4 regions of the Alkalihalobacillus pseudalcaliphilus genome follow, and region 2 is predicted to be linked to each of the others. Evidence: riboswitches for the same ligand, from Rfam matches in the RefSeq annotation. Region 2 holds a riboswitch; each other region holds the start of a gene.
The links. A riboswitch is a leader RNA that binds a small molecule or an ion and turns the genes downstream of it on or off. The one in region 2 is predicted to bind S-adenosylmethionine.
Positions count from the first base shown of each region.

Region 1: linked by a shared signal. The riboswitch ahead of PQ479_RS01505 (methionine biosynthesis PLP-dependent protein) and the one ahead of PQ479_RS17380 (methionine ABC transporter ATP-binding protein) in region 2 are both predicted to bind S-adenosylmethionine.
Region 3: linked by a shared signal. The riboswitch ahead of PQ479_RS03135 (sugar ABC transporter substrate-binding protein) and the one ahead of PQ479_RS17380 (methionine ABC transporter ATP-binding protein) in region 2 are both predicted to bind S-adenosylmethionine.
Region 4: linked by a shared signal. The riboswitch ahead of mtnK (S-methyl-5-thioribose kinase) and the one ahead of PQ479_RS17380 (methionine ABC transporter ATP-binding protein) in region 2 are both predicted to bind S-adenosylmethionine.

Region 1 covers NZ_JAQQWS010000001.1:302,106-309,864, forward strand. Annotated here, with positions in the region: gene PQ479_RS01490 (asparaginase) at 167-1,135, opposite strand; gene prsW (glutamic-type intramembrane protease PrsW) at 1,250-1,897, shown strand; gene PQ479_RS01500 (hypothetical protein) at 1,915-2,079, shown strand; SAM riboswitch class I at 2,167-2,268, shown strand; gene PQ479_RS01505 (methionine biosynthesis PLP-dependent protein) at 2,371-3,495, shown strand; gene PQ479_RS01510 (bifunctional homocysteine S-methyltransferase/methylenetetrahydrofolate reductase) at 3,492-5,324, shown strand; gene metH (methionine synthase) at 5,364-7,759, shown strand, end outside.
Region 2 covers NZ_JAQQWS010000010.1:98,114-105,872, reverse strand. Annotated here, with positions in the region: gene PQ479_RS17385 (methionine ABC transporter permease) at 1-16, opposite strand, end outside; gene PQ479_RS17380 (methionine ABC transporter ATP-binding protein) at 78-1,103, opposite strand; SAM riboswitch class I at 1,230-1,340, opposite strand; gene PQ479_RS17375 (YusG family protein) at 1,454-1,690, opposite strand; gene gcvH (glycine cleavage system protein GcvH) at 1,839-2,225, opposite strand; gene PQ479_RS17365 (arsenate reductase family protein) at 2,319-2,675, opposite strand; gene PQ479_RS17360 (acyl-CoA dehydrogenase family protein) at 3,055-4,809, opposite strand; gene PQ479_RS17355 (acetyl-CoA C-acetyltransferase) at 5,331-6,506, opposite strand; gene PQ479_RS17350 (3-hydroxyacyl-CoA dehydrogenase/enoyl-CoA hydratase family protein) at 6,520-7,759, opposite strand, start outside.
Region 3 covers NZ_JAQQWS010000001.1:648,311-656,069, forward strand. Annotated here, with positions in the region: gene PQ479_RS03130 (sugar ABC transporter ATP-binding protein) at 1-1,138, opposite strand, end outside; gene PQ479_RS03135 (sugar ABC transporter substrate-binding protein) at 1,215-2,333, opposite strand; SAM riboswitch class I at 2,445-2,555, opposite strand; gene PQ479_RS03140 (MsnO8 family LLM class oxidoreductase) at 2,826-3,809, opposite strand; gene PQ479_RS03145 (LLM class flavin-dependent oxidoreductase) at 3,806-4,819, opposite strand; gene PQ479_RS03150 (hypothetical protein) at 5,163-5,459, shown strand; gene PQ479_RS03155 (UDP-N-acetylmuramoyl-L-alanyl-D-glutamate--2,6-diaminopimelate ligase) at 5,868-7,331, opposite strand; gene hflX (GTPase HflX) at 7,475-7,759, opposite strand, start outside.
Region 4 covers NZ_JAQQWS010000001.1:760,637-768,395, forward strand. Annotated here, with positions in the region: gene PQ479_RS03675 (1,2-dihydroxy-3-keto-5-methylthiopentene dioxygenase) at 1-136, opposite strand, end outside; gene PQ479_RS03680 (methylthioribulose 1-phosphate dehydratase) at 114-764, opposite strand; gene PQ479_RS03685 (2-hydroxy-3-keto-5-methylthiopentenyl-1-phosphate phosphatase) at 761-1,441, opposite strand; gene PQ479_RS03690 (2,3-diketo-5-methylthiopentyl-1-phosphate enolase) at 1,420-2,631, opposite strand; SAM riboswitch class I at 2,720-2,823, opposite strand; SAM riboswitch class I at 3,428-3,529, shown strand; gene mtnK (S-methyl-5-thioribose kinase) at 3,616-4,821, shown strand; gene mtnA (S-methyl-5-thioribose-1-phosphate isomerase) at 4,818-5,873, shown strand; gene pdhA (pyruvate dehydrogenase (acetyl-transferring) E1 component subunit alpha) at 5,987-7,039, opposite strand; gene PQ479_RS03710 (PaaX family transcriptional regulator C-terminal domain-containing protein) at 7,192-7,759, shown strand, end outside.

The DNA.
Region 1 (7,759 bases), on a different contig from region 2:
AAATGAACCTTCAGACGAATTCATTCGACTGGTGAGGTCATTTCGATTTTCAAAAATGGACCAAAAACAAAGACTTTGAAAGGTCAAGTTATCTCGAGAAATGTGCACCACCCATGTAACTTTCATACAAAAACCCCTTGCAGTCAAGGGGTTTGAAAGTTGCAGATTACTTCAAAAATAACTCCTGTAATTCATTAGGGTCATTCGTTAATTCAAGAGCGACGAGTAGTTTCAGACGGGCTTTTTGACCATTTAGGCCATTCGTGAAGATAACACCTAATTCCTTTAAACGGCGTCCGCCACCCTCATAGCCATAAACATCCTGTACAATCCCACTAAAACATCTCGATACTAAAACAATAGGTATCTGCCTACTTAAAGCCTCCTCAAGCTTCGCTACAATCAGTGGAGGCACATTGCCTTGTCCGAACGCTTCAATCACAAAACCATCCACTTTCCTTGCAAGTAAAGCATCGAGAATTTCGGGCTCCATTCCCGCGTAAACCTTTAACAAAACTACTTTTTTTGTCAGCTGATTGATTTTAAAACTTTCACGGTTAGCTAAAGTGTGGTGGAAATTAACATTTTGCTTCGTAATAATTCCAATCGGACCGTATTGTGGACTTTGAAAAGTCGCAATATTACTTGAATGTGTTTTTGTGACATTTTTAGCACTATGTATTTCGTCATTAAAAACAACTAAAACTCCTTGAGAACGAGCCGCTTCACAAGAAGCTACTTTAATGGCAGAAATTAAGTTATGAGGACCATCTGAACCTAATTCGTTACTAGAACGCATCGCACCTGTAACAACAATCGGAATCTCCCAATCAAAAAGTAAATCCAAGAAATAAGCAGTCTCTTCTAGTGTATCTGTTCCATGGGTTATCACAACACCATTAAAATGCTCTTGCAGCACTCTTGTTTTAATTCGATTTGCTAAATCTAGCATGATCGAAGGCGTCATATGTGGAGAAGGAATATTCATAAATTCATCATTCACGAGCAACGCTTCACTTGCGAGAGAGTCAACTGTGGAATATAATGGATTTATCTCAAAAGGCTTTACTGAGCCTTGTGCATCTTCTTGCATGGCAATCGTACCACCTGTATGAACGATCAAGATTTTATTCATCGCTATCACCTCTGTTTTTTCATTACACCACGTGTTACGATATTATTATAACGATATTATGAGATAGTGCCTATCAATTTTATTAAGTTTCCTAAAAGAAGGGTCGGACCGAATTTGTTTGCAGTGCTAACCGCGGCCATTGCTCCAGGTATGGCCTTACTATCCTATTTTTATTTGAGGCACCAGTATACGCATGAAATCAATGGACTTGTTTTGCGTTCTTTTATCGCTGGTGGTATATTAGTTTTTCCGATTATGGTTTTACAATACGCGTTTATCGTAGAAGGCATATTTACAGATACGATCTCACAAGCTGTTATTTTATACGGTTTTTTTGAAGAGTTCTTCAAATGGTTTTTATTGTTTTTTCTTGTCTATCAGCATGCAAAGTTTAAAAGGCATTATGATGGTATTATCTTTGGTGTTGCCGTAGCTTTAGGTTTTGCCTCCGTTGAGAATGTGTTTTATTTAGTCGCATTTGGGGTAGAAACTGCTATAGGTAGAGCGTTATTACCAGTTACAAGTCATGCTTTGTTTGGTGTGATAATGGGTTATTATTTTGGTAAAGCTAAGACTGAAGCAGAGGGGAAAAACTCCTATTTGCTTTTAGCCTTGCTCGTACCAGTGACATTACATAGCGTCTATGATTTAATTACAGGACTCGTCAATCATTACTTTTTATTTGTAGTGATACCATTTATGATTTGCTTATGGTTATTTGCCCTACATAAAGTAAAGCTAGCAAGTCGGTTTGACAGCTGAAGAGGGAGGTAGAAAAGTTGGATAACCACCGTTACTTAATTACGATTCGTTGCTTGAAATGTGGCGAAAAATTTATCCTACGAGGAAAACGCAATGTGGAAGGACAGTATGAAACAGGTTTTAAGCGTTGTGTTTGTGGAAATGAAACGAATTTACACATTGATGCAATCCCCGAAAAATAAAGATAAAAAACCCTTGCAATTATGTTAGAATTATTGTAATTTTAGTTCAATACAATTTTTATCTTTTTAATCGAATATATTTTTGTTTTCTTATCGAGAGAGATGGAGGGAATGGCCCGAAGAAGTCTCAGCAACCAGCCAATTTGGTCAGGTGCTAAATCCATCAAGCTTATGCTTGAAAGATAAGAAGGGGTTGTATGATAAATGTTGCACCTTCTTCTTAATTTTTGAAGAAGGTGTTTTTGTTTTAGCACAAATACAAATGATGGCGATAAAAGGAGTGGGGAGCGTATGAATAAGCATTTAGAAACAACATTGGCTCAAATAGGAAATCGATTAGATGATAAAACAGGGACTATTAATACACCGATTTATTTATCGACAGCTTATCGACATACTGGTATTGGTGAGTCGACGGGGTATGACTATGCACGTACAGGGAATCCAACGAGAGAAGTATTAGAAAATTCGATTGCCTTATTAGAAGAAGGTGAGAAAGGTTTTGCTTGTAGCTCTGGTATGGCTGCAATCCAGACGGTATTTTCACTTTTTGAACAAGGTGATGAGATTATTTGTTCAAGTGATCTGTATGGCGGAACTTATCGATTGTTTGAACAAGGTTGGAAAAAATGGGGGATTAGATTTACATATGTAGACCCAAGACAATTTGAACAAGTAGAGAATGCGATTACAGAAAGTACAAAAGCGATTTTTATTGAAACACCAACGAATCCATTGATGCAAGAAGTATCAATTCAAGAACTAGCTCGAATATCGAAAAGACATAATCTTCTATTAATTGTTGATAATACATTTCTAACACCTTTATTACAGCAACCTTTAGTAGATGGTGCTGATGTTGTCATTCACAGTGCTTCAAAATATCTCGGTGGACATAATGATTTAATTGCTGGACTCATTGTAGCAAAAGGGGACCAATTATGTGAACAAATTGGTTACTACCATAACGGGATCGGCGGCACCTTACCAGCGTTTGACTCATGGTTACTTATTCGGGGAATGAAAACTTTATCTTTAAGAATGCAAAAGCATCAGGAAAATGCAAAAGCGATTGTTCGTTATCTAGAGCAGCATGAACTTGTAACAGACGTTCTTTATGCAGGTAAAGGTGGGATGCTTTCATTCAGAATATTCGATGAAAATATGGTCAATCCATTTTTACAACAGCTACAATTGATATCATTTGCAGAAAGTTTAGGTGGTATAGAAAGTTTAATGACGTATCCTGCGACACAAACTCATATGGATATTCCGGAAGAGATTCGCGTGGCCAATGGTGTCTGTAATCGCCTTTTACGTTTTTCAGTAGGAATTGAGCATCATGAGGATTTAATTGATGATTTAGAGCAAGCATTTGCAAAAACAGCCGAGCTAGTGAAGGAGGAGAGCGTTTGAACTTAATCGAGAGGTTAGAAAAAGAAATTCTTGTCGGTGACGGGGCAATGGGGACGTTATTATATGAGCAAGGGATTGACCAATGTTTTGAAGAGTTAAACCTCTCAGCTCCTGAGAAAGTCGCTCATATTCATCAAGCTTATATCGATGCTGGCGCTACTGTTATTCAAACGAACACCTATGCAGCAAATCGATTAAAGCTAGAAAAATACGGGCTAGCTCAATCAGTTAAAGAAATTAATCAAGCTGGAGTTCAGATTGCTTCGGCATTAGCCAACGAGGATATTTATGTTTTAGGCACAGTTGGTGGGATTAGACGTTATTCAACGGAAGAATGGACATTGGCAGAAATTAAGTCGGCTTTTTTTGAACAGATGAATGAATTGCTTAAGGAAGGTGTCGATGGGTTACTTTTAGAAACGTTTTATGACTTTGAAGAAGCTTTAATGGCGACCCAACTTGCGAGAAAATTAACCGATCAAGCTTTAATTGTCAACGTATCAATTGGTGAGGTTGGTGTTATGCAAGGTGGAATTACGTTAGATAGAGTCTATGAACAATTAATTGAAGCTGGTGCGAATGTGGTTGGTTTGAATTGTCGAATGGGACCATTCCATATGTTAAAATCGATTGAAACACTGACTATTTCAGAGCAAGCCTATTTAGCTGTTTATCCAAATGCTAGCTTGCCAGATTTTCGTGATGGACGTTATTACTATCAATCGAATTCAGATTATTTCGCCGAAATGGGTAGGGCTTTTATTGAACAGGGGGTTCGATTGATCGGAGGGTGTTGTGGGACAACGCCGGCACAAATTCAAGCTTTTGCTGCTATTGCGAAGAGCTATCAACCTGTTGCAAGAATTGGAGTAAAGACGAAAGAGATACCGGTATCGATTCGAAAAGAAGAGCCTCCAGCAAGAGAAACATTACCAGATATTGTACAAAAGCGCTCATCCATTATTGTCGAGCTTGATCCGCCGAAAAAATTATCGATTGAGAAGTTCTTGACAGGGGCTAAGGCACTGACAGATGCGGGTGTTGATGCTGTTACATTAGCCGATAATTCATTAGCTTCACCTCGAGTTGACAACATGGCATTAGGTTCTCTAATGAAAGAGCGTTATCAAGCGAGACCACTCGTTCATGTCACGTGTCGAGATCGAAACTTAATCGGGCTTCAATCACATTTAATGGGTCTACATGCATTAGGAATACATGATCTTTTAGCGATTACAGGTGACCCAACTAAAATTGGTGATTTTCCAGGTGCTACTTCTGTGTATGATATGACATCATTTCAGCTCATTACGATGATTAAGCAATTAAATGAGGGCATTTCTTTTTCAGGAAAGGATTTAGGTCAAAAAGCAAACTTTTCGGTAGGTGCTGCTTTTAATCCGAATGTACGCCATTTGGATAAGGCTGTTGCCCGAATGGAGAAAAAAATTGATAGTGGTGCTGATTATTTTATGACCCAACCGATTTATAATGAACAGCAAATTATCGAGCTCGCATCTTTAACGAGTCATATTACTCAGCCTATTTATATTGGAATTATGCCATTGACAGGCTTTAGAAATGCTGAATTTTTGCATAATGAAGTACCCGGCATTAAATTGACCGACTCAATTCGCGAAACGATGAAAAGTTGTGACGGTGATAAGGAAAAGTCTACGAGAGAAGGTATAAATATTGCTAAAAACCTTATCGATGCAGCGACAGAATATTTTAACGGTATTTATTTAATCACACCATTTCTACGATATGAAATGACGATTGAATTAACAAATTATATAAAAGAGAAATCATTCGTTAAAGGAATCTAAATAAAGACTGAAAATGTAGTAGGGTTAGGAGAATGGACGATGACAAAATCATTAATCGAACAACAACTAAAGAAGCGGATTCTCATTATGGACGGTGCAATGGGAACGATGTTGCAGGATGCCAACTTAACAGCAGATGATTTTGGCGGGGAAGAGTTTGAAGGGTGTAATGAATATTTAAATAAGACGGCACCTCATGTGATTGAGAGCATTCATCGTGACTATTTAGAAGCGGGTGCTGATATTATCGAAACGAATTCATTTGGCTCAACGGATCTAGTTCTTGATGATTATGATTTAGGTCATGAAGCGGAGGAACTAAGTTATTTATCAGCTACATTGGCCAAAAAAGCAGCGGCAGACTATTCATCGCCTTCCTGGCCGCGATTTGTTGCCGGGGCGATGGGCCCGACGACTAAATCATTATCTGTGACAGGTGGTACCACATTTGGACAATTAATTGAATCTTATTATATTCAAGCACGTGGTTTGATTCGTGGTGGTTCAGACTTACTGTTATTGGAAACGAGTCAGGATATGCGTAATGTTAAAGCGGCATATTTAGGGATTCAAAAAGCCTTTAAAGAGCTGGAGTTAGAACTCCCTCTGATGATATCAGGAACGATTGAGCCAATGGGCACAACGTTAGCTGGACAAAATATTGAAGCTTTTTATTTATCATTAGAACATATGAACCCACTTATTGTCGGATTAAACTGTGCAACAGGGCCGGAATTTATGAGAGACCATATTCGTTCTTTATCTGAACTTGCAACAGGTTATGTCAGCTGTTATCCTAATGCAGGCTTACCAGATGAGGAAGGGCATTATCACGAATCACCTCTATCACTAGCAAAAAAACTACAGGCTTTTGCAGAAAAAGGCTGGATTAATGTGGTGGGAGGGTGTTGTGGAACGACACCGGCACACATTGAAGTCTTACGAAAAGAGCTCGTAGAAGCAGATCCGAGAGTGAAGCAGGAATATCATGAACACGCCGTTGCTGGCATAGAACCACTTCTTTACGATGACAGTATGAGACCGTTATTTGTAGGGGAGAGAACGAATGTCATTGGCTCAAGAAAGTTCAAACGATTAATTGCTGACGAGAAATATGAAGAAGCATCCGAAATTGCCAGAGCTCAAGTGAAAAAGGGAGCCCATGTAATTGATATTTGCTTAGCCGACCCTGATCGTGAAGAATTAGAGGATATGGAAAACTTCTTAAAATTCGTGATTAATAAGATAAAAGTACCCTTAATGATAGATTCTACGGATGAATTCGTGATCGAGAAAGCCTTAACCTATTCACAAGGTAAAGCGATTATTAATTCAATTAATCTAGAAGATGGGGAAGAAAGGTTCGAAAAAATCGCACCTTTAATTAAAAATTATGGAGCTGCGGTTGTTGTTGGCACTATTGATGAAGAGGGGATGGCTGTATCGGCTGAACGTAAACTAGAGGTGGCGGTACGCTCGCATAATCTTCTTGTTCACAAGTATGGGTTGAATCCACGCGATATCATTTTTGACCCACTTGTTTTCCCAGTTGGTACGGGTGATGAACAATACATTGGTTCAGCTAATGCGACCGTTGAAGGGATTAAGTTAATTAAAGAGGCACTACCAGACTGTTTAACGATACTAGGTGTTTCAAATGTCTCATTTGGCTTACCACCGGTTGGCCGTGAGGTTTTAAATGCGGTTTACTTATATCACTGCACACAGGCCGGCTTAGATTATGCCATTGTTAATACCGAGAAACTAGAGCGCTATGCCTCGATCTCCGAAGAAGAGAAAAACATGGCTGATGCGTTATTATTTGAAACGACAGATGAAACGTTAGCGACTTTTACTGCTTTTTATCGTGGTAAAAAAACAGAAAAGAAAAAAGAGGTTTCGCAACTTTCGTTAGAAGAAAGATTGGCTGCTTATATTGTAGAAGGGACTAAAGAGGGTTTGGCTGTAGACCTTGATCGAGCACTGCAAAAATATGACGATCCTCTAGATATCATTAACGGTCCTTTAATGACTGGTATGGATGAAGTGGGTAAGCTTTTTAATAACAATGAATTAATCGTAGCTGAAGTGCTTCAAAGTGCAGAAGTGATGAAAGCATCTGTTGCCCATCTTGAGCCGTTTATGGAGAAAAAAGAAGGGGACGATAACGGAAAAGGAAAAATCATATTGGCTACGGTAAAAGGAGATGTCCACGACATTGGTAAAAATCTAGTTGAAATCATTTTAAGTAACAATGGTTTTAAAATCATTAATTTAGGGATTAAGGTTACTTCTAATGAGATTATTGAAGCAGTCAAAAAGGAAAAGCCACATGCAATTGGCTTATCTGGATTGCTTGTTAAATCGGCCCAACAAATGGTGTTGACGGCTCAGGATTTGAAACAGCAAAATATATCGATCCCTATATTGGTTGG
Region 2 (7,759 bases):
CCGATATCCCTGCCATATAAACGGTTTCTATCGTCGCTTCCCATAATAAATCCCATTTTATATCGTCTAAAAATTCATCAAACACGCTCAATTACCTCCCATTCAACTTGCTCTTCTTGAATAAAGGCAATCGCTTTTTCAATATCCTCTTTTTCACCATTTAAATGAACAAATAATGAACCATATGAACTATCCCTTGTTTTCGAGATCTTTCCTTGAAGAATATTTACCTCTATATGAAAATGGCGAATAAGCTCTGTGATAAGCGGGCGTTCTGCATCTTTGCCAACGAACGTAAGCTTAACGACCTTTCCACCATTGTCTTGTTTAAAGAAATGCTCTAACGATTGAATCGTATCCTCTGGTTCAGTAATTTGTTTAACAAATTCCTTCGTCATTTCTTGTTTAGGTTTACGAAAAACTTCTAATACTTCACCTTGTTCAACAATTTTACCACCTTCCATTACGGCCACTTCATGACAAATTTTACGAATAACATGCATCTCATGTGTGATAAGAATAATGGTTAAATCTAATTTTTTGTTAATATCGACTAACAAATCCAAAATCGAATCTGTTGTTTTCGGATCAAGAGCTGAAGTTGCTTCATCACACAATAAAACCTTTGGGTTATTGGCTAAAGCACGTGCAATACCGACTCTTTGTTTTTGACCACCACTTAACTGAGAAGGATAACTAGAACCACGGCCTTTCAGCCCAACAAGCTCAATTAATTCGTCCACTCTTGCGTCCCTTTGTTTCTTGGGTAGCCCTGCAATTTCTAGAGGGAAAGCAATATTTTCATGGACCGTTCTTGACCATAATAAATTAAAATGCTGAAAAATCATGCCTATTTCCTGTCTCGCTTTTCTTAATTCAGCATTGGATAATGTGGATAAGCTTTTCCCTGCTATTTTCACTTCGCCACTTGTTGGTCTTTCTAACATATTAAGCATTCGAATTAGTGTACTTTTACCAGCACCACTATAACCAATCACACCAAAAATTTGGCCTTTTTTTATCTCAAGGTTAACACCATCAACTGCATTCACAGGACCATCCTTGGTAGTAAAAATCTTTTGGATGTCACTTAATGTAATCACCGCTTCTTGCCTCCTGACAATTTCCCCCACGCATTTCTTACGAGAACAAACATTATTAAAGTGTGGGTTTTTGAACCAAAAAAACCTTCTTTTTATCTATACAGATGAAAAGAAGGTTTTACCTTAATCTCATCTTTCAAAGCTATATAGCTTTGCAGGATTTAGCACCGTCTTAACATAATGTTTTACGGTTGCCGGGTTTCATCGGGCCAGTCCCTCCACCTCTCTCGATAAGAGAAAATTATAATGTTCATTTATATTGGATACATCGTAACACGCGACAAAAAATATTGTCAACCTTTTTTACACTAGTATCCTTATGTTTATTATCGGAATAGTCAAATTATTATTCAACACCAACCACCATCACAATTTTCAACATACGCCCGTACTTGTTCAGGGTGAGCATTTTCATAATGGAAAATCTTATTATCTTCAAAAACAAAGCCTTTTTTCATTTTTCTTTTTAATCCTTCATTTGATTCTGTTACTTCCCCAATACGAATATCACCCATATAAAGGTTTAATTGACCATCTTGATATTTCCCAATAATTTTACTCGTAACATCGATTTTCTCTAGATCCAAACTAATTCCCCCTATCCTGTTATATTGATAAGTTAACCTTCTAATAGCGTGTCATTCTCCAAAATTAGTGGGAAATCGGGTGGAAGTTGGATCAGGAAAAAGCACAAAGAGTAAACTCTTCGTGCTTCGATTTCAATCATTTAGGGTATTAATCTTCGTTAATCATTTCTTCATATTGGTCAGCTGACATTAATTTGTCAATTTCAGACTCATCAGAAGGCTCAACAACAATCATCCATGCCTTTTCGTATGGTGATTCATTAACAAATTCAGGAGAATCATCTAAATCCTCATTGATTTCAACTACTTTTCCACTAATAGGAGCATAAAGCTCAGAAACAGTCTTAACTGATTCTACACTTCCAAATGGCTCGTCCGCTTCGATTTCGTCACCAACCTCTGGTAGCTCTACAAAAACAATATCTCCTAACTCTGATTGAGCAAAGTCAGTAATTCCGATACGCACTTTGCCGTCTTCCGTTTTTACCCACTCGTGTTCTTCTGAATACTTTAATTCTTTTGGTAAATTACTCATTTAGATGAAACCTCCAATATTTTAAGCATGTTATAGTTTTCTCTATAAAATTACTATACATGGTTTTTTATAAAATGAACATCCTTGATTACTTTATTTCCAAATTTGCTCGTATTCTGCTTCTTTAAATCCAACCGTTACTCTTTTTCCATCTGTTAGAATCGGCCTTTTAACAAGCATACCATCCGTTGCCAATAGACGTAATTGTTCGTCTTCATTCATATCTTTGAGCTTGTCCTTAAGACCTAATTCGCGGTATTTTTGACCGCTTGTGTTAAAGAATTTTTTTAGCTCCAGGCCACTTTTAACATAAAGTTCTTTTAATTCTTCCTTACTTGGTGGGTTCTCGACAAGGTGAATCGATTCAAATTCAATCTCGTTGGTTTCTAACCATTTTTTTGCATTTCGGCAAGTTCCACATTTAGGATACTGATAAAAGGTAAGACTCATGTTCATCACTCCTCTTCGATAATTATTATAATGAGATAAACGTTAATTTTCAATGAATCACCACTAATTTGCCCTTTCTTCACGATTTCGAAACAATTGGCAGAGGGGCTATTGTCTTGCAACTCTCTTCTTTAGTTGGTGTTGCCCGCTTTATGCAGGTAATCACTTGTTTCGCTTCCATATCTTCACATTAATCACCTTTTTGTACAGACAATCACTCGTTCAGCTTACGTATCTTTTCATTAACCACCTTTTATGTTCACCTCCTTGCCGTCACAAGTAAAAAATACTGTCACGATAAGCAGGACGTATTATTCAATGATTATAAAAAGGAGAGATCCCCTAAATAAGGGACCTCTCCTTTATTTTTTTATGCTCCCTATTCCATGAGATATTTTGCAATAGCTCGTTTGGTTTGGATTGCATTGATTGGATTAGTTTTAGTGAGCTTGCGAACAATTGATAGCATCGTTCTTAACGTATCTCCTGATTCCACATTACTAATTGTTTCCTTAGCAAGGGCCTCAATTTTCACTAGTCCTTCATGACAATATAATTCTGTCATTAGAATGTATTTTTGAGCCTTTTCTTCACCAACTCGCTCTATCATTTTTTGTGTACGTGCTACTGCTGATTCCATTTGGAAAATTTCTAATACAATATCAGCAACATTAGCAAGCATCTCTTGCTCATCTTGAATTTTTTCTTGATATTTTTGTGCAGCCGTACCTGCAATTAATAGAAACAGCTTTTTACTGTTCTCTACAACAGCTACTTCTCGCTCTAAAGGCTCACTACCTACTTGAGCTGGCATCAACATCAATAGCTCTTTTTGTAAATCCATCGCTTTTTCTAATAAAGGTAATTCTCCCTTCATTGCTTTACGAAGGATCGTACCTGGAATTAGAAGACGATTAATCTCATTTGTCCCTTCAAAAATACGATTAATTCTGGAATCGCGATACATCCTTTCTACCTCGTATTCAGCCATAAATCCGTAACCACCGTGGATTTGAACGGCTTCATCAGCAACAAAATCTAACATTTCTGAGCCTGCAATTTTGGTAATCGAGCACTCCACAGCATATTCAGCAATCGCTTTGGCTGCATTTTGACCTGATGCATCCTCCATATCTGACATTCTTTGCTCAAATAATCCACCTGTACGATAGCACGCACTCTCAGCTGCATAAATACGAGTCGCCATTTTCGCTAGTTTTTCTTGAATAAGTGGGAAGTTAATAATTGGCGTTTTAAATTGTTTACGCTCAGATGCATAATCTAAAGCTAGCTTTAAGCCACGTTTGGCACCGCCTAGACAACCAATTCCCAATTTGTAACGACCGATATTTAAAATGTTAAAGGCAATCAGATGACCTTTACCAATTTCGCCTAAAACATTATCAACTGGTACGAGTGCATCCTCTAAAATAAGCGTCCTTGTAGAAGAGCCCTTAATACCCATTTTCTTTTCCTCTGGTCCAACAGCAACACCTTCGAATTCTCGATCAACTATAAAAGCAGTGAATTTTTCGCCATCAATTTTTGCATATACAACAAAAACATCAGCAAAGCCAGCATTTGTAATCCATTGTTTTTCACCGTTTAATACGTAGTGTGTCCCTGCTTCATTTAGAACTGCCTTGGTTCTCGCTCCTAAGGCATCGGAGCCTGAGCCCGGTTCTGTTAGAGCATAAGCAGCTAATTTTTCACCACTTGCTAGATCTGGTAAGTATTTCGCTTTTTGTTCTTCGTTCCCGAAAAATACAATTGGTAAGGAGCCAATTCCTACGTGAGCACCGTGGCTAAGTCCAAAACCACCAACACGGGCAATTTTTTCAGTAATGACTGATGAACTCAATTTATCCAAGCCAAGCCCACCAAATTTTTCTGGTACATCTGCACCTAATAAACCTAATTCCCCTGCTTTTTTTAATAATCTTACAGTATGTTCAAATTCATGGTTCTCAATATCGTCAATATAAGGTGTTACATCTTTTTCAACAAATTGTTCAACCATTTTACCAATTTCGATTTGGTCTTCATTTAAATCCTCTGGTGTATAGATGGAGTCTATTTCCGTTTTTCCTAATAGGAAGCTTGCCCCTTTATGCCATTCTACTTTTTGTGTCATTTTATATTCCTCCTTGTATTTTTATATGAAAGTTAGTGCTGACGCTCAAGTGCGGAGCTCTACTCGTCGCTACCGAAAATCATGCTCCGCGTCCTGTGGGGTGGCGCTGAGCTAATCGGCTATGCCGCTGGATCTCAGCACTGCCACTACGTCCCACGGGAGTCTCCGCATGTTTTCGTCCGCTAGGTTACTTTTAATTCTCAAGTTCAAAAATCCATCTAACAAATGAAAATGAAAAAGAACAAAATCAAATTAAACGAAAAACGAACTGTTAAACAACCAACTTACACGTTCAGCCTTTTTCGTGTAGTTCTCACCTTCTTCCTTTGAGTAACTGTCACGTTCAGCCTTTTCACTCCAAGGTTTGACGTCAGGATCTGCACAAACCTTTATGGATTGTTAAGATGGTGAAAAATCACTTTCATCTTTGTTAGTGGCGGAATTGGGCTTCGCCATGTTGGTTTTTATATGAAAGTGTGTATATGGAGTGTTGTCATTGCTACCATTTCAAGCTCACTCTTTTAGCTTAATTCGAATACAGCAGCTGCTCCCATTCCTCCGCCGATACACATGGAGACAACTCCATATTGGACATTTCGTTTTTGCATTTCATGTAGGAGTGTTAATGAAAGTTTGGTCCCGGTACAACCTAGTGGGTGACCTAATGCGATTGCTCCACCATTTACGTTTACTTTATCAATGTCTAATTCCAGTGAACGTACGACTTGTAAAGCTTGAGCAGCAAAAGCTTCATTAATCTCAAACAAACCTATATCTTCTTTCTTTAATCCTGCTAATGCTAAAGCTTTTGGAATAGCTGTAATTGGCCCTAACCCCATTACTTCTGGTGCACAACCTGTGACTGCATATGAACGGAATTTAGCTATAGGTGTTAACCCTCTGCTTTTAGCTTCATCCTTTTCCATAACCAGAACAGAAGCAGCTCCATCACTCATTTGTGAAGCATTCCCAGCAGTGACAGAACCTTTTACATGGAATGCAGGTTTTAATTTGGCAAGTCCTTCTAAAGAAGTATCCGCACGTACTCCTTCATCCTCGGAGAACTGAACCTTCTTTTCAACAAGGCGATTTTGCTGTAATGACCTTAGCGTTACTTCAATAGGAACGATTTCATCTTTAAAAGCACCTGACTTCAATGCTGCTGCTGCTTTTTGCTGACTTTCTACAGCGAATTTGTCCTGTTCTTCACGGCTTACACCATGTCGATTCGCTACTTCTTCTGCCGTCATTCCCATATTCATATAATATTCAGCACGGCCTTCTACTAACTTTGGATTTGGAGCGATCACGTGACCTCCCATTGGAATTTGGGTCATTGATTCTGCTCCTCCTGCAATAATTGATTTTGCCTGCCCAGATAAAATACGTTCTGCTGCGTAAGCAATACTTTGTAACCCTGACGAACAATAACGATTAACCGTAATAGCTGGTACACTATCTGGTAATCCAGCCAAAAGGGAGATCGTTCTTGCCATATTCATTCCTTGCTCAGCCTCAGGCATCGCACAACCGATAATGACATCATCAATTTGATCGAGGTCGGTAAAATTCGCACGTGCTAATGTAGCCTTTATCGTTTCGGCTGCAAAATCATCGGCCCTCATGTTGGCAAGCGTTCCTTTTTTCGCTTTACCTACTGCTGTCCTTGCACCACTTACAATAACTGCTTCTTTCATTTAATCCCCTCCTTTAGTTACGTAACGGTCTTTTAGTCATCAACATATGTTGCATACGTTGTTGTGTTTTTGGTTCCCCAACAAGACTTAAAAATGCCTCTCTCTCAATATCCAAAATATATTGCTCATCAACAAAAGTACCCTTTGGAACACGGCCTCCTGCAATAACAAAGGCTAATTTTTCTGCAATTTTTAAATCATGATCACTTATACGACCTGCCCAATGTAGACTCTTTGCTCCAAGTAACATCGTTGCATACCCACTTTCACCAACTACAGGAATTGGGTCACGTGTAGGCGGTAAATAATGATTTTTTTCTAGAGTCAGAACGGTCTGTTTGCTACGTTCAATAATTTCCTCTTTATCAAAAATGATCGCATCCTGATCACCTAAATAGTTTAATTTCTTCGCTTCTAGTGCTGAGGTTGAAACAGTTGCCATAGCAATCGTCTCAAAAGTCTTATTCGCAACTTGCTGTAAATCAAAGTTTACATCTGTTGCGACATTTTTTAAGTTTCTTAAATACAGCTCTTTATTACCTCCACCGCCAGGAATAAGCCCTACTCCAGTTTCAACAAGACCCATATATGTTTCAAAATCTGCATGGATACTTGCAGCAGGTAAACTCATTTCAACACCGCCACCTAATGTCATTCCAAATGCTCCGACTACGACAGGTTTACTTGAGTAGCGTATTTTTGCCATTGATTGTTGGAAAATGTGAATAATATCTTCGATGTCTTCGTAATTATCACTTTGTGCTTCTAATAAAATCATCATCAAATTGGCTCCAACACAGAAGTTTTTCCCTTGATGACTAATGACCAGACCACGATAAGATTTCTCTGCTTCTTCAACGGAACGACGAATCATATCAAGTACGTCTAATCCAATTGATTGATTTGGCGAATGCATTTCCATTAAGACCACATCATCACCAATATCAAGTAGACTTGCACCGTCATTACCGAAAATCTTTTTCTCTTTTCGTAATAATGCTAAATTATAGTAACTATCTTTTTTCGGAATATCGACGTATCCTTCTGAATGATTATCATAATATTGTCCATCACGATAAAACTGGCTTACATTATTCCCCTTCATCTTATCAATCCATGTTGGAACTTCAAGACCAGACTCTTTCATCTTCGTGACGGTTTGTTCAAATCCAATCATATCCCATAATTCAAATGGACCTGCTTCCCAACCAAACCCGGTCTTCATCGCAACATCAATGGAATAAATATCATCA
Region 3 (7,759 bases), on a different contig from region 2:
CAGCTATCAGTTCCTGTTTCGGCTTCAAAAATGATAATCGATTTGTCCAAGCTCCCAAATGTGGCAACGTTAAGTTATGTACAACTGACTCTTGAATTAGTAAGCCTTCTTTACGTCTTTCTTCTGGAATAAGGGCCAGTTTAGCTTTGACGGCATCAGCAGAACATTGAATCTTCAGCTCTTGATCAGCCAGCTTCACTTGCCCAATATTCTTACTCTCACCAAACAAAGCCTTACACAGCTCCGTTTTGCCTGCCCCCACTAAACCAGCAATACCGACAATTTCACCTTGGTTAATCGTTAGATGAATATCCTTCAAGAATTTTCGGTCAGATAGGCCAATCACTTCCATACCAAGCTTTTGATTTTCGTTCTTGTATCTAGGAAACTGTTCTTCTAATCTTTTACCTAGCATATACCAAACGATTTCCTGTTCGTCCGTTTGAGTTGTCATTGTTGAATAGACATGCTTAGCATTCCTCATCACCGTAATATGATCACATATCTCAAAAACTTCTGGTAAGCGATGAGAGATAAAAACGATCCCAACGTCACGTTGTTTCAATTCTTTAATAACTCTAAATAGTTGTTGCGTTTCGGTTTGACTTAATGGAGCTGTCGGTTCATCTAATAATAAAAAACGACATTCCGTTGCTAGTGCTCTTGCGATTAAAATCATTTGTTTTTCAGCTAAAGACAAATCGCTAACTAAAGCCTTAGTAGAAATATGTAATCCAATACTGTGCAAAATATCTTTTGTTTGTTGATGCAGTTTACGCCAAGACATCCAATGTTTCTTTTTCATTTGATGAATAATCTTTGGCATCATGACATTTTCTGCAACAGTTAAATAAGAAATAAGTGCTGTATCTACTTCTTGGTACACCATTTGTATTCCTAATTGCTGGGCCTGTTTCGGTGACTGAATCTCAACATGCTCTCCATCTAGAACAATGGTGCCACTATAATGATTAATTGCTCCTGCTAATGCTTTCATTAACGTTGATTTCCCTGCTCCATTTGCTCCTATTAAAGCATGCACCTGACCGGACTTCAAATGAAAATCGACCTCGTCTAGGGCTTTAACACCCGGGAAGGTCATGGATATTTTTCTAAGTTCTAGTACATGCTGACTCATCTATTTCACCTTCTCATTTAATTATAGTGATGACATGTAGCACTCTTAAATCAGAAAGAGTGCTACTCTATCCATTTTAATCTTTTGAATGATATTCTTTTAAGGTTTTCATCCAATCTTCTTCAAATGCATCTGATTGTCCCCATCCATCAATGACTTCTGTAAGGTTGATCATATTAACCGGCTCTGAAGCTTGTCGTAATTCCTCTTGAGATATAAGAAATGCTTCTAGATTATATGTCGATGGCGTTTCTTCTTCCGCTAATTGTTTAGCCAATATTCTTACATTAACAGCACCAATTAGTTTTGGGTCAACAGCTGCTGTATATTGCCAAGAGCTTTCTTCATTTTGTATTTCTTGTAAATCAGCATTCGATACATCAATACCATAAATGCTAATTTCATCTCGTCCCGCTTCCCTTACTGCTTGGGCAGCCCCAATCGCAAAAGCATCCCACGTTGCAAAAATAGCATCGATTTCTCCTTCTGGATACTTATTTAACATCGCTGCTACTGCATTTTGGGTTTGTACAGAAGTATCGTCTGTTGCTAGACCAAATCGCTCTAACTCATTAATTCCAGAATGTTCGGATAAATAATTTTGATAAACGGCATTTCGACGAACCATAGGTGGGAATCCATCTACCCATAAATAAACAATATTTGCCTCACCGTTAAAATCTTCAACTAATTGATTTAACGATAAATCGGCCAACTGCTCATCATCTTGAGAGGTTAAAGTTACTCCTTCGATTTCTTGTAACTCTGGCACAGAATCAAACGCTACAACCAACTTGCCTGTCTCACGTAATTCTTTGACCGTTTGTACCGTTGCTTCATCATCTCCATGAGAAATAATAAAGCCATCATATTTATCAACATCTTGCGTTAGTGCATCATGAAATCTCGCTGAATCACCATTGGCAGTGAAGATATCAACTTCAAACCCTAGTGCCTCCGCTTCTTCCTTGGCTCCAGCTAAAAATTGAGCTGTGTGGTCGTCTCCACCTATTTTTCTAACTACTTTAATTTTTGGAGCTTTCCCTGATGTAAACACCTCTGGTACCCCTTCTAATTGTTGAACGGCACCAGTTGTTTCTGGCTGTTCTTCTCCTTCTGTTCCTTCATTGGACTGACACCCTACTAAAATAATCATGAAAATGACGGCGATTATTCCGATCAGTTTCTTCTTCATGTTTTTCTCCCCCTCTTTATTTTTATCTATGTAGTAATCCCTAATTTAAAAATTCGGAATCTACAATCAAAAGAAAAAACCTCTGCAATGAGAGGTTTTTTATATAGTCCTCTCTTATCTCTCGAATCTACTTCTAGATTCGCAGGAATTAGCACCAATTTTCTAAACGAAAACGGTTGCTGGGTTTCATCAGGCCAGTCCCTCCACCACTCAACATAAGAGTTTTACTATTCAATTATATTCTGACTAATCTTATTGGCATTATAATCCTTAAAAACGATAAGGTCAATCTTTTTTTATATGAGAATAAATACAACAATAACAAATTGAATGAAGAGCCACCAATAAGAGGACAAAATCTAAACGTTATCAGTCATAGAAAAAATATAAGGTAAGCTAATACTTTTTTCTCTTTTGCTGACGGAGTAGTATTGGTTCCTCCATGTGGATTTTATATGTGAAGCCTACTTGAAATTAGTGATTTGTACTTGTTCACTTGTCGAATGCTGCCATTATTAGCTCAAATGATTGTTTCTTTTTGTTGAATGCGTGAATGTTTGTGAGTAGCATACATTCATCGATATCATATTGGTTAGATATATGTAGTAAAATTGTTTTTATTCTTTCTGGTGAGCCCACTAACATTCGCTTACGTATAGATAACAGCTGCTCATAAAGTTCAGGTCGTTCCTTTACTTTCTGCTTGACGCTTTTGGTTGAAGGTATATATGGCATTTCTTCACTACCTGTTTCAATAAGTAAATGACGGTAGCTTTCACTTAAAGCAAGTTCATGTGCTTCTTCCTCCGTTTCTCCGCAAATGACAGGTAAGGCTACAATCTTTTTCCTTCTGTCTTCACTTTTTGTCTGTTCATTGTAAAGCTCGAGTGGTTCCATTGCATCGTTAATAGGTTGAAAATGCCCATATGTATATGGAAGATCTTTCTCTATAGCTAATAGAGCACTTTTATGACTTGACCCTAAAATCCAAATTTCAGGTTTCGTTTCTGGTATAGGAATGGCCAATGTTTTGGGATTCTGTTTTGGATTTTTTATGAAGCTCTTTAATTCATCGATAAGTTCAGCGTATTTAAAAACCTTCTGCAGAAAATGATCATTTAATGCATTTGTCACTTCTGCTGAACCGCCAGGAGATCTAGCAACTCCTAAATCAATTCGTCCAGGAAATAACGTCGCCAGCATATGAAAGGTCTCAGCGACTTTATAAGGTTTGTAGTGAGGCAAAAGCGTTGCACCTGAACCGAGGCGAATTCGTCTGGTTTGAGTGCCAATATAGGTGAGCAACACCTCAGGGCTTGGACAAACAAGCCCCGATAAATGATGATGCTCCGCAATCCAATATCGATGATAACCAAGCTTTTCCGCTAAAACGGCCAAATCCTTTGCTTGTTCGTAAGCTTCTTGATAGCTAGATCCTTCTGATAATGGAACTTGATCGAGGATACTTAACCTCATCTTGCTGCTTCCGAAATAATTTCTAATGATTTTTTTCTTGCTTCCTCATCATAGATGGTTGAGTTTATAATAATTTCATCAGCATCTGTCTCCGCTAAAAAGAGCTCTAATTCTTCTTTTACAGAAGATGGATCACCGATTATGGTTGAATCCCCTCTTTTTTCAAGCGCCGCCTGCTCATGTATCGTATGGTATCTCATTTCTTCATTAGTAGGTGGCTGTAATCTTCCTGGTCTACCTCGAATTAAACTTAAAAATTGCTGATCTTGAGAAGTAGCTAAATAAGTAGCCTCTTCTAAACTATTGGCAGCAATGACATTTTTACCCACCATTACATATGGTTCATCTAAAATTTCTGATGGTTGAAACTGACTTCGATAAATGTCTAAAGCGGGCAGTGTAAAATCAGGTGAAAAATGACTAGCAAAAGCGAATGGTAAACCTAGTTCTGCTGCTAACTTTGCACTAAATCCACTTGATCCTAATAACCAAATCGGTACATTTTGATTTTCCCCTGGATAAGCACGGACAAGAGGAGGAAACGGAGCTCGCTCTGGTTCAAAATATTGACGTAGCTCTTCTACTTGCTCTGGAAACTCATCACCTGTTGTACCAAGCCCTCTTCTCACTGCACGCATCGTAGCCTGGTCACTCCCAGGAGCTCTGCCTAGTCCTAGATCAATCCGATTAGGATACATTGCTTCTAGCGTACCAAATTGTTCAGCAATCATAAGTGTGGAATGATTTGGTAACATAATTCCACCTGCACCGACACGAATTTTCGATGTATGGTTAGCAATATGTCCGATTACAACCGAAGTTGCCGAGCTTCCAATACCAGGCATATTGTGATGTTCAGCAACCCAGAACCTGTGAAAACCTAATTCCTCGGCCTTTTTAGCTAGTTGGACTGTCGCCTCAAATGCTTGAGAAACAGATTTCCCTTCCGAAATTGGTACTAAGTCCAATATAGACAAACGAATATCCTTTAATGATTTATGTGAAGACATCTCATGTCACTCCTTTTTTACAGTACATAATTCAATAAACTCACTACTAAGAGTAATTCATCTCCTAACATTCGTCTAATCATCTGCTTATACATTTCTATTGTGTCCACAAATCATCAATGAGATAATCAACAGATAACAGGTTTACTTGGCTACTTCACGCAACCGCAGTTTTGAAAATTGAATGAAACTTAGATGAATTTATTCATCTGAAAGGTCAAATAAGGTCCAAAAACTAAAACTAAAAGTTTAACTCACCTTGAAAAAGCAATATGCTCGTTTGCACGAACAAAAAGGGAGCAATGACACAAATGATCACCCTTAAATAAAGGAGAAGATATGTATGAATAAAGAAATCGAACAACAAATTATAAAGCAATATCAGCAAGATGAAAAAATGATGGTGCTAGTCTTCAGCCAATGGTGTATTAATCATAACCTCGATCCCTTTGAAATTTATGCACAAGCTTACCCAACCCAACGAGATAACCCCTTATTAACCGACACACAAAAGTTAACAGTCACAAAAGAAGAAGCCGGTCATATCGAAGACGAAACCGTACTCAACATGCTTTCTTTATATGGAAATGATGAACTTGCTGCTATTATTAGTAAAGAAATTCATAAAAATAATAAATAAATACGTTATGATGAATAGAAAAAAGTCGATTGATAACAATGCAACCAATAATTAAAACATAAAAAAATAACCCCATTACCTTTGTTGGTTTTGGGGTCATTTATTCTTTCTTTTTTTCATACATTCAAATACATTTCCCTTCTAATTGCACAAAAGCCTTGCTTTACCTAGACAAAAACGATCATGCTTTTAAATTTTATAATAAGTTTCCCGTGTACACCCTTTCATTGTACACTTCGCTCACCTACGTCATTGGAATCACATCCCATCAAGAGGATTTGATACGTTCTCTCCTTTCTTTTTCGGTTATTTGTATTTTAATTGATTATGTGACAAAAGTAAAAATCCGATTTCATCCAAAAAACTTACTTATCCAAGCTATTTCTACAGTTTTCTTTTGTTATCTAATTATTTTGAATAATCAATCAAATGATTAATCATCCCTTGATCATCCGTTACGGGTCTTTCGAACTTTTGTTTATACGTCTCATGTCCTTTACCAGTTATCACGAGCCAATCATCCTTTTGCAATTGGTTAAACACTGTTTCGATAGCCATTGTTCGATCTAATATGATTCGAACTTGCACATTTGCGACTTTCTGATAATACCTTAACACTGACTCCATTTCCGTCATACTGACACCGTTTAAATCATCTAACGTCAAAATGGTGTAATCACTATACGTAATTGAGTTGTCTACCATCACTTTTCTTTTAGAAGCATCACTATCACCTCTAAAACCAAAAATATGATAAATTGAATGAGGTTGATAACTCGCAACGGTTTGTAAGCATGCTTGAATGGCGTCTGGTGAATGAGCATAATCAATGACTACATGCGCTCCATTTTTTAAATGAGTCATTTGAAACCTACCAGGTACGCCTTGAAAGCTTGAGAAAGCCGCTTGAATAATCGGAGCTTCAAGCCCACATTTTTCGGCAGTTATATAAGCAATAAGAGCATTTCTACTTTGATAAACGCCCTTAATAGGGAGCTTCAACATAAGCGAATCATTTGGGTTTTCTTTTTTGTTCAATTCAAATAGAGTGGAAAACTCAGTCGAATAGGTTGAATAAACATCATTGCTCGAATTTGCACCGATCGTTGTAACCATAACGCCTTGCTTTCTTACTTCGTTAGCCATCCGCTCACCAAAGTTTTGACTATACGTTGCAATAATCGCTTGTCCATTTTCCTTTAGCAGTTGAAAAAGATGCCTTTTACTCAAAAAATACTCTTCCATATTTTGATGATAATTAAGGTGGTCGTGGCTTAAGTTAGTAAAGATTGCCAAATCAAATACAACATCCTCCACTCGCTTTTGATCTAAACCATGGGAAGAAACCTCAATAATGACGAATTCATCTTGACTTTCAGCTAATATCTTTTGAATCGTTCTAGCATCCGGGGTTGTGGCCGTAGATTGTCTCTGTTCGCCATTGATAATATGGTAGACAGAACTCACTAATGTCACGGTCTTTTTGGCATAAGTAAGAAGGTGATGGAGCATAAAAGCTGTCGTAGTTTTGCCATTTGTTCCAGTAATACCAATTACTTTATGCTTCCTTGCCGGAAATTGATAAAAAGCAGCTGACAGTCTTGATAAAGCTAATCGGCTATCTGGAACTGATATGTAAGGAATTCCGTTAATATGCTCAAGTTTGTCCTCTCCAATAATTGCAACAGCTCCACTGGCAATAGCTTCTTGAACATATTGATTGCCATCTTCACTAAACCCCCTTATAGCAACAAAAACAAAGCCTGGTTCAACTTTTTGTGAATGAAAATGAATACCTGAAATAACTGTGTTTTGAGCATTAGACATATCCAGCTTTTCATCAAGAACCTTTACCAATGTACCCAGTCTCATTACAAACCCTCTCTCCAATGTTATTGGCAATAGTGTCACCATTAGAGAAAAGAATATCCGAAATCAGCTTCACAAAGTTTATGGAAATCCTTTTAAAGCTAATCAAAATAAAGAGCCTGCCAGATAAGCAAGCCCCTCCTTATTTATTCGTTTTCTTTAACAAACTGTTTATACTTCTTAAAATCCTTTTGACGACAAAGAACTTTCATATATGTCCCTAACTCATCATGTTTCACCTCAAGAACATCGGCATGCTGTTGGAAGTATGCGACCAGCTCCCCAGCTGAATAAGGAAATAGGAATTCCGCCTCCACATCATCATAAAAAAGATGCTGCTCTAATTGCTCTTGTAATTCAAGAAAACCCGTGCCTTCTTTCGCTGACACATAGATAACTCCCTTGTCCTTCCATTGGAAATGCTTTTCAAC
Region 4 (7,759 bases), on a different contig from region 2:
CGAACTTTTCAACTAAATGAGCAGGTAAATTCTCTGTACCCCAATTTTCATAAATGACCCCTTGTTCTTCTAAATACTTAACTAGTTCTTCCCCTACTACTCTTTCGTTATTGTCATGAAAACGTAATTGTGCCATTTTGTTTACCTCCCTTTAAATAATGTTTATATTGTAATTGTCGTAAGTGAAAAGAACATAAAAACTCAAAGGCTTCCAAATGCTTCTTTGCCTCAAAACCTGTTCTTCCCCATACGGTAATACCATGGTTACGAATAAGAACGCCCTTAATGTCAGGTGTAATTTTCTTCCCTAGCGCTTTTGCTAAGGTAGGAATATCTGCGTAATTTTCTATAATGGGTAAGGTTATTTCGCCATCCTCTTCCCAAATGTTAAAAGCTTTAATAAGCTCTTGACCTCTAAAGGTAATCAAGCCATCATCACCATACAAATCTGAAATTAAATTATTATCTAATGTATGAACATGAAGACTACAACCAGCATCTGTTTTTTTGTAAATTTCTGTATGAAGTAACGTTTCTGCTGAAGGTTTTAAGTACGAATGCTCAATCGATTCACCGAACTCATCTACTAACAGAAAATCTTCATTTGTTCGTTTCGTTTTATCTTTACCACTTGCCGTTACTAAGAAGGTAACAGGATTATCCGATACCTTTATCGATAAATTCCCACTCGTACCAGGAAACCAATCTCTCCGTGCCAATTGTTCCTTAATATCAGCAAGTTCTTCCCAGCGTTCCCTCATCATCGGATCACCTCCAACTTCTTAATATGATTCAGAATGTCAAAAAAATCGCTAAACGTTGTATATGGTATATCTTGCTTTTGGCATTCCTCTTCCAAACGGGCTCGAGCGAATACATGGTCTGCTTTTTTGGCTGCTTCAAAATCGGTCACTGAATCACCAATCACAATGTTAAAATCCTCCGCTTCGGAAATGGTACGTATGATTGATGGTTTACAGCACCCACACTCGTTATGACAATCGGTGTCACATGGGTAAGGCCAAGTAATTTCAATGACCGGTCCTTCAGCATCATGGCCATTGCAATAGATTTGCTCTTCTTCTAAGTCAAATCTAGCTAATAAAGGGTAAACAAAAAAATCAATGCCACCACTTACCACATAAAAGCGAATACTTTCCTGCTTACAATAATGAAGTAATTCTTGAAACCCCGGTCTGACTTTTACAGTGTCTAATAAATAGCTCACCATTTCTGGTTTCTTATTACTTTTTATTAAACGAAAAAGCTGGCCCACACCTTCTTTAATAGAAATAGATTGTGAAAGGATTTGCTCTTTTATGGCCTCTGCATCATTTGGACCGAACTTTTCCATTAATGCAACAATATTATCTGACTCCGTAATCGTTCCATCAAAATCACAATAAATGACTGGTTTTGTCACGGTTTTAAATACCCCCATGCATCAATGGCTTGCCTTAGTTCTATACTTGTATTGGCTACCTCCAGTAAACTCTTCTGTTCCATAACTCCATCAATCGCATGACGAAAAGCTTTTCCACCCGCTATCGCTCCACCTGGATGACCGTGGATGCCACCTCCAGCATTAATCACAATGTCTGGACCAAAATCACTGATAATTTTTTCAGTCATCCCAGAGTGAATGCCTGCAGAAGGAACCGGGAATGCTTTCTTATAGCTATCATCTTGCTCAGTTAATGACGTGACAATGCCTAACACTTTGTCCTTTTCTAACGCCACATTACCATAAGGTGACGGGAATAAAACAAGGTCCGCTCCAGCCATTCTTAATAATTTCCCTAACAATAATTGATGAGAAAAACCATAATAAGCACTCGATGTCATCGCCCCACTTACTGCAGGGTGGGCTAAAATGGGCACATCAATTTCGGTATCCTCTCTTAAATCTTGTAAGACATCCAACCCATAAGCAAAGACATTCAAGAGTAGAGCAGGTGCTCCTAAATCTATCGCTTGCTTAGCCCTGTCCTTAAGTTGTGAGGTCCTTCCAGTGATATTGACAGCATATAATGGTCTATGTCCTGTTGATTCTGCCGCTTCCGTAATAGCAGCCAAACACACTGGAATTCTCTCTTCTAGAGGTGTTTTTTCATTTTCAAATAAAATTTCATCATCTTTAATAATGTCAACTCCGCCTAACGCTTGAAGAAGCATTTGCTCATGTAACGAGTCTAAATCTCTACCGATCGCCGCTTTAAAAATACTCATTAATAGTGGCCGTTTCTTCACTTCTACAAGTTCACGGACACCATCAATCCCATATCTCGGACCGGGAAAATAGGATTTTAACTCACTAGAGAAGTTTAAATCGATTAATTTCACTTCACCATCAAGGGAAAGTTTACCAAAAACCGTTGTTAAAATCGCTGGTAAATCCGGAGAGAAGTTTAAACTTGGATAGCTAATTTTTATTAATCCATGCTCATCACGACCTTCTCCTACATATTCTACTTGCTCTACATTTCCTTTATGAGCCTTTAATTGCTCTTGTTCAATGGTTGGTAACTCTGTCCACGATCCTACTGTTAATCCTAAGGCTATTCCTTCTGCTTTTTTAGCTAATTCCTCTTTTTTTCCTTTTACTAGATACGTTGCTGTCACATGACTCATGTTTGTTCCACTCTCCTTACACCTATCAAATTACTAACAAAAAACTCTCCATTCAAATAAAGAAGGAGAGGACAAATTTGTATTCCCTCTCTCATCTTTCAATCATAAAGATTGTAAGAATTAGCACCGTATTTAAATAAACCGGTTGCCGGGCTTCATAGGGCTTATCCCTCCGCCAGCTCTTGATAAGAGATTATTTATTTTTATATGAAAGTATACTTAAGGGTGGTAGTACGTGCCTTGAAGTTAACTGGTCTTCCATCTTGCGATAGACGACCTTAACAGGTCACTGCTCCCTTTTTGGTCGTGCGACTCCTGATGGTGATGGAGTTGTAAACGAGCCAAATGTTTAAGAAGTCGCCACTACTTTCATCTTTATTGGTGGCGAAATGAATCAGCTTCTCCATAAGTGGTTTATATGAAAGTTCCTGCTGATACTCATATGCGGAACTTGGCTTGCCGCTACTACCGAAAATCATGCTCCGAGACAATCACGTGGCGCTGAGCTAATCGGCTATGACCGGAACTCAGCTCTGTCACTAATAGTCATCTGATGATTCGATATTGTTCCATTTTGTTGCTACTTGCTTGGTTGTATTTTCCTTGCTATATATATTGCCAGTTTACTTGTTTAATTGTCAATCTTTTTTTATTATTTATTCTATTTAGCTTATTTCTATTTCAAAGGCACACTTAGCCTATTATGTGTAATATATATAATTTTCAAAAACTTATTGACGACCGAGCCTACATCCTTTATAGTAATCACAAGTCAGTTAATTTCATATTTTTTACACTCTTATCATGAGTAGGTAGAGGGATTTGGCCCGATGAAACCGCAGCAACCGACCTTTTGGCACGGTGCTACATCCAACAGACATGTTCTGGTAGATAAGAGAGGTCGATTCACACATTGTCTATTCGCCTCTTTCTGCTAACAGAAAGAGGCTTTTTTATTACTTAAATTAAAGGGGAAGATAACAAATGAGTATACAATACATAGCATTAACAGAAGCAACTGCTGTCAATTTTTTAAAAGAAATTGGTTTACTAAATGAAGATGAGCGGGCGACAGTATCAGAGATTGGTGACGGCAATTTAAATTATGTTTTCAATATTTTCAGTCAAACAACAGGTCGTTCATTTATTGTTAAACAAGCTCTACCATATGCCAAAGTGGTTGGTGAAAGTTGGCCGTTAACACTAGACCGTGCAAGAATTGAAGCATCAGTTCTTCAACTCGCTGCCAAATACGTACCTAATCTTGTGCCAAAGGTTTTTCACCATGATCAGACACTTGCCTTAACCGTCATGGAAAATCTTAGTGACTTTACAATTTTACGTGAAGGATTGATTACGGGTAATCTTTACCCTCAAGTTGCAAGCCATATTGGTATTTATTTAGCAGAAATACTTTTTCGTACATCAACCTTTCATTTACACCCTAAGGAAGCAAAAGAACTCGCGGTAGATTTTATCAATCCAGACCTTTGTGATATTACGGAAAGACTCGTTTTCACTGATCCATTCTTTGATAGTGAAACAAACTCTTTTGACGACCATTTGAAACCACTCGTACATGAATTATGGAGCGACAATAAGCTAAAAAGAGAAGTCGCAAAATTAAAACATCTCTTCTTAACAAAATCGGAAGCACTTATACACGGAGACATTCACACAGGTAGTATTTTTGTAACAAAAGATGAAACAAAAATTATTGATCCTGAATTTGCCTTTTATGGACCAAAAGCTTTTGACATCGGCACTTTTTTTGCGAATCTGATTATGAATTATTATGCACAAGAAGGTCAAGCAAGTAATTCAATTGAGAAAGAACAACAACAAAGCTATTTAATTCAAACGCTCATCGATACGTGGAAGGTTTTTGAAACGACATATACCGAGCTTTGGAAAAACGAAAGTAAAGAGTCGTTTACAAAAGTGGATGGTCACCTTGAAGATGTATTAGCGACGATTTGGACAGAGTCAGTTGGATTTGCAGGTGCAGAAATGATTCGTCGCATGATTGGTTTAGCACATGTAAAAGATGTCGATAGCATTCAAGAGTTAGCAATCCGTCAATCTGTTCAGCAAACCATTATACAAGTAGCTCGAACATTCATCACAGAACGTCATTCAATTAAAGACATGGATTCGCTTATTCAACAAGTAAAGGTGGTATATGTATGACAATCCAATCAGTACGTTGGGATAAAGATTCCGTTTTAATTCTTGACCAACAAAAGTTACCTCATGAGGTAACTTTTGAACGAGCAACGACAATTGAACAAGTTTGGGAAGCTATTACTTATTTGAAAGTGAGAGGGGCTCCAGCAATAGGTATTGCCGCTGCATTCGGATTAGCCCTATGGGCACAAGCGAAACAATCCAATCAGCTTGATTTATTTCTTTCAGAATTTATCGCTCAACGAGATTACTTAGCTTCGAGCCGACCAACAGCTATTAATTTATTTTGGGCCATTGATCGTATGACTCAAAAGGTAAGCGGGTCAGGTAGTGTTGAAGAAGCTAAAGACATAGCTTTAACTGAAGCTTTAGCCATTCAAAAAGAAGACGCGGAAACATGCAGGAAAATTGGCGAGTATGGCTTATCACTTTTTAAGGATCAAGACACAATTATGACGATTTGTAATGCCGGTGCTATAGCTACTGCCAAGTATGGTACAGCTCTTGCTCCATTCTACTTAGCTAAAGATCAAGGTTTAACGTTACATGCCTATGCTTGTGAAACAAGGCCCGTCTTACAAGGCTCACGTTTAACTGCTTGGGAGCTCCAACAGCTTGGAGTCAACGTCACTCTCATTACCGATAGTATGGCAGCTCATACACTCAAAACAAAAAAAATAGATGCTATTATTGTTGGTGCCGATCGCATTGCGGCAAACGGTGATACGGCTAACAAGATCGGCACATATGGTTTAGCACTGCTTGCGAAAAGTCATCAGATTCCTTTTTATGTAGCAGCCCCTTTCTCAACTATTGATTTAAACACATTACATGGTGATGATATACCCATTGAGGAACGTCCCCCAGAAGAAATAACTCACCTAAACGGGCAAGCAATTGCTCCAAGTGGTATTAACGTGTTTAATCCAGCATTTGACGTTACTCCGCACTCATTAATTTCTGGTATCATTACAGAATATGGTATCATAACAGAAGAATTCAGCACAAATTTAACTGCATTACTTGATAAAAGTAAAGAAGGTATCCAGGTGTAGTGTAAAGGACAGCATGAATTGGATTCATGCTGTCCTTTCATTAATTTTTTTTATCGACTTCTAAAATCCAATACCTCCATTGCAAGTAGTTGCGAAACTCATAAAACTTCCGTTTACATGTGATTCAGTTGTTCTTTTAAATTTCTTGGCAGAAACTCATACATATTCCCAGCCAAATCTTGGATTGTTTGCTCCCGATCTAATTCTGTTTGTTTTATTGCCTCTTTGATATCAGCTTTTGCCTCTTCCACAATATGCTCCTCATCTTGGCTTGTCCACAAACCAAGGCTTTCCAAAAATAGTCGATAACGCTGTAGAGGGTCTTTTTGAAACCAAGATATCTCAGATTCATCTGTTCTATAGATTTTAGGGTTATCTCCAGACATGGAATGTGGACCGAATCTATATGTAATCGTTTCTATTAATGTTGGCTCACCTTCTAAAACAGCCCGTTCCCTTGCTGCTTTTGTCACCATATATGTCGCCAAAACATCCATTCCGTCTACTTGTACTCCTTGAATCCCTGCTGCTATAGCTTTTTGGGCAATTGTAGCAGCTGCTGATTGTCTAGAATATGGGGTTGAAATAGCAAATTGATTATTCTGGACAATAAAAATTGTAGGTGTTGCGAATACACCTGCGAAGTTTAATCCTTCATAAAAATCTCCCTGAGATGACCCGCCGTCCCCTGTGTAAGTAACGGCAACCGATTTCTTGTTTTTCTTTTTAAGACCTAACCCTACTCCTGCCGCTTGAATAATCTGTGCACCAATGATTATTTGTGGGGGAGTAACATGAACTGCATCAGGCATACTCCCCCCTTTAAAATGACCCTTTGACCATTGAAAAAGTTGTTTTAAAGGTACACCATGGAAATAAATTTGTGGTAAATCACGATAACCCGGCAAAATCCAATCATCTTTATGCAAGGCAAAGTGCGTACCGATCATACTTGCTTCTTGACCTGAGACCGGTGCATAAAACCCTAATCTTCCCTGCCTACTTAATGCCACACATCGCTCATCGAAAGTTCTTGTATAAACAAGCCTTTCCATAAGTTTAATTAATTCTTTATCTGACAAGTTTGGCATCAACTTTTCGTTTATTATGACTCCTTTTTCATTAAGAATTGTTACCATTTCAAAGTTCTCCTGAATATTAAACATAATTAGCCCCCTCGGAACGCAATTTTATAACTTGTTTTTAACGATAGTTATAATATAAAGTATAATAAAACTTTTAGAATTGTCAAATATTTATTTGCGAATGATTTAAATTGCCTTTAAAAACTGGTATTATCTTAAATGAGGTGAGTGTGTTGTCTTTAGAAAGACTTATTATATTACTTTTATCAAAAAAAACGGTCATAACTAGTAAAGAGTTTATATCACTATTAGCAGATTTAAGTTTTACTTCACAATCGATCAGAAATTCACTAACAAAGTTGAAAAAACTAGCTTATATTACTTCAACAGAACGTGCTTCTTACACATTGACAGACAAGGGAATCAAAGCAAATAATGGATATAGAATGAAGGATAATTACTATAATATAAAATGGAATGGGAAATGGCTTATTATTTTAATAGGAATACCTGAAACATTAAGAAGTAAACGTGATTATTTTCGAAACTTCCTACTTAATATTGGTTTTGGATATTTATATAAAAGTGTTTATGTATTCCCATGGAATATTTCTAATCAATTATTTGATATCATTGATACCTTAGAAATTGAAGAATATTTAACAATCAGTATTAGCCAAGAATTTATATTAAATAAAATTAGTGCTGAAGGTATTTCAAGTTCGAATTCTGTAAGAAGACTTTGGAATATTGATGAGATACATAATAAATATGAAGAAAAACAGATTTGGCTTGAAGAAA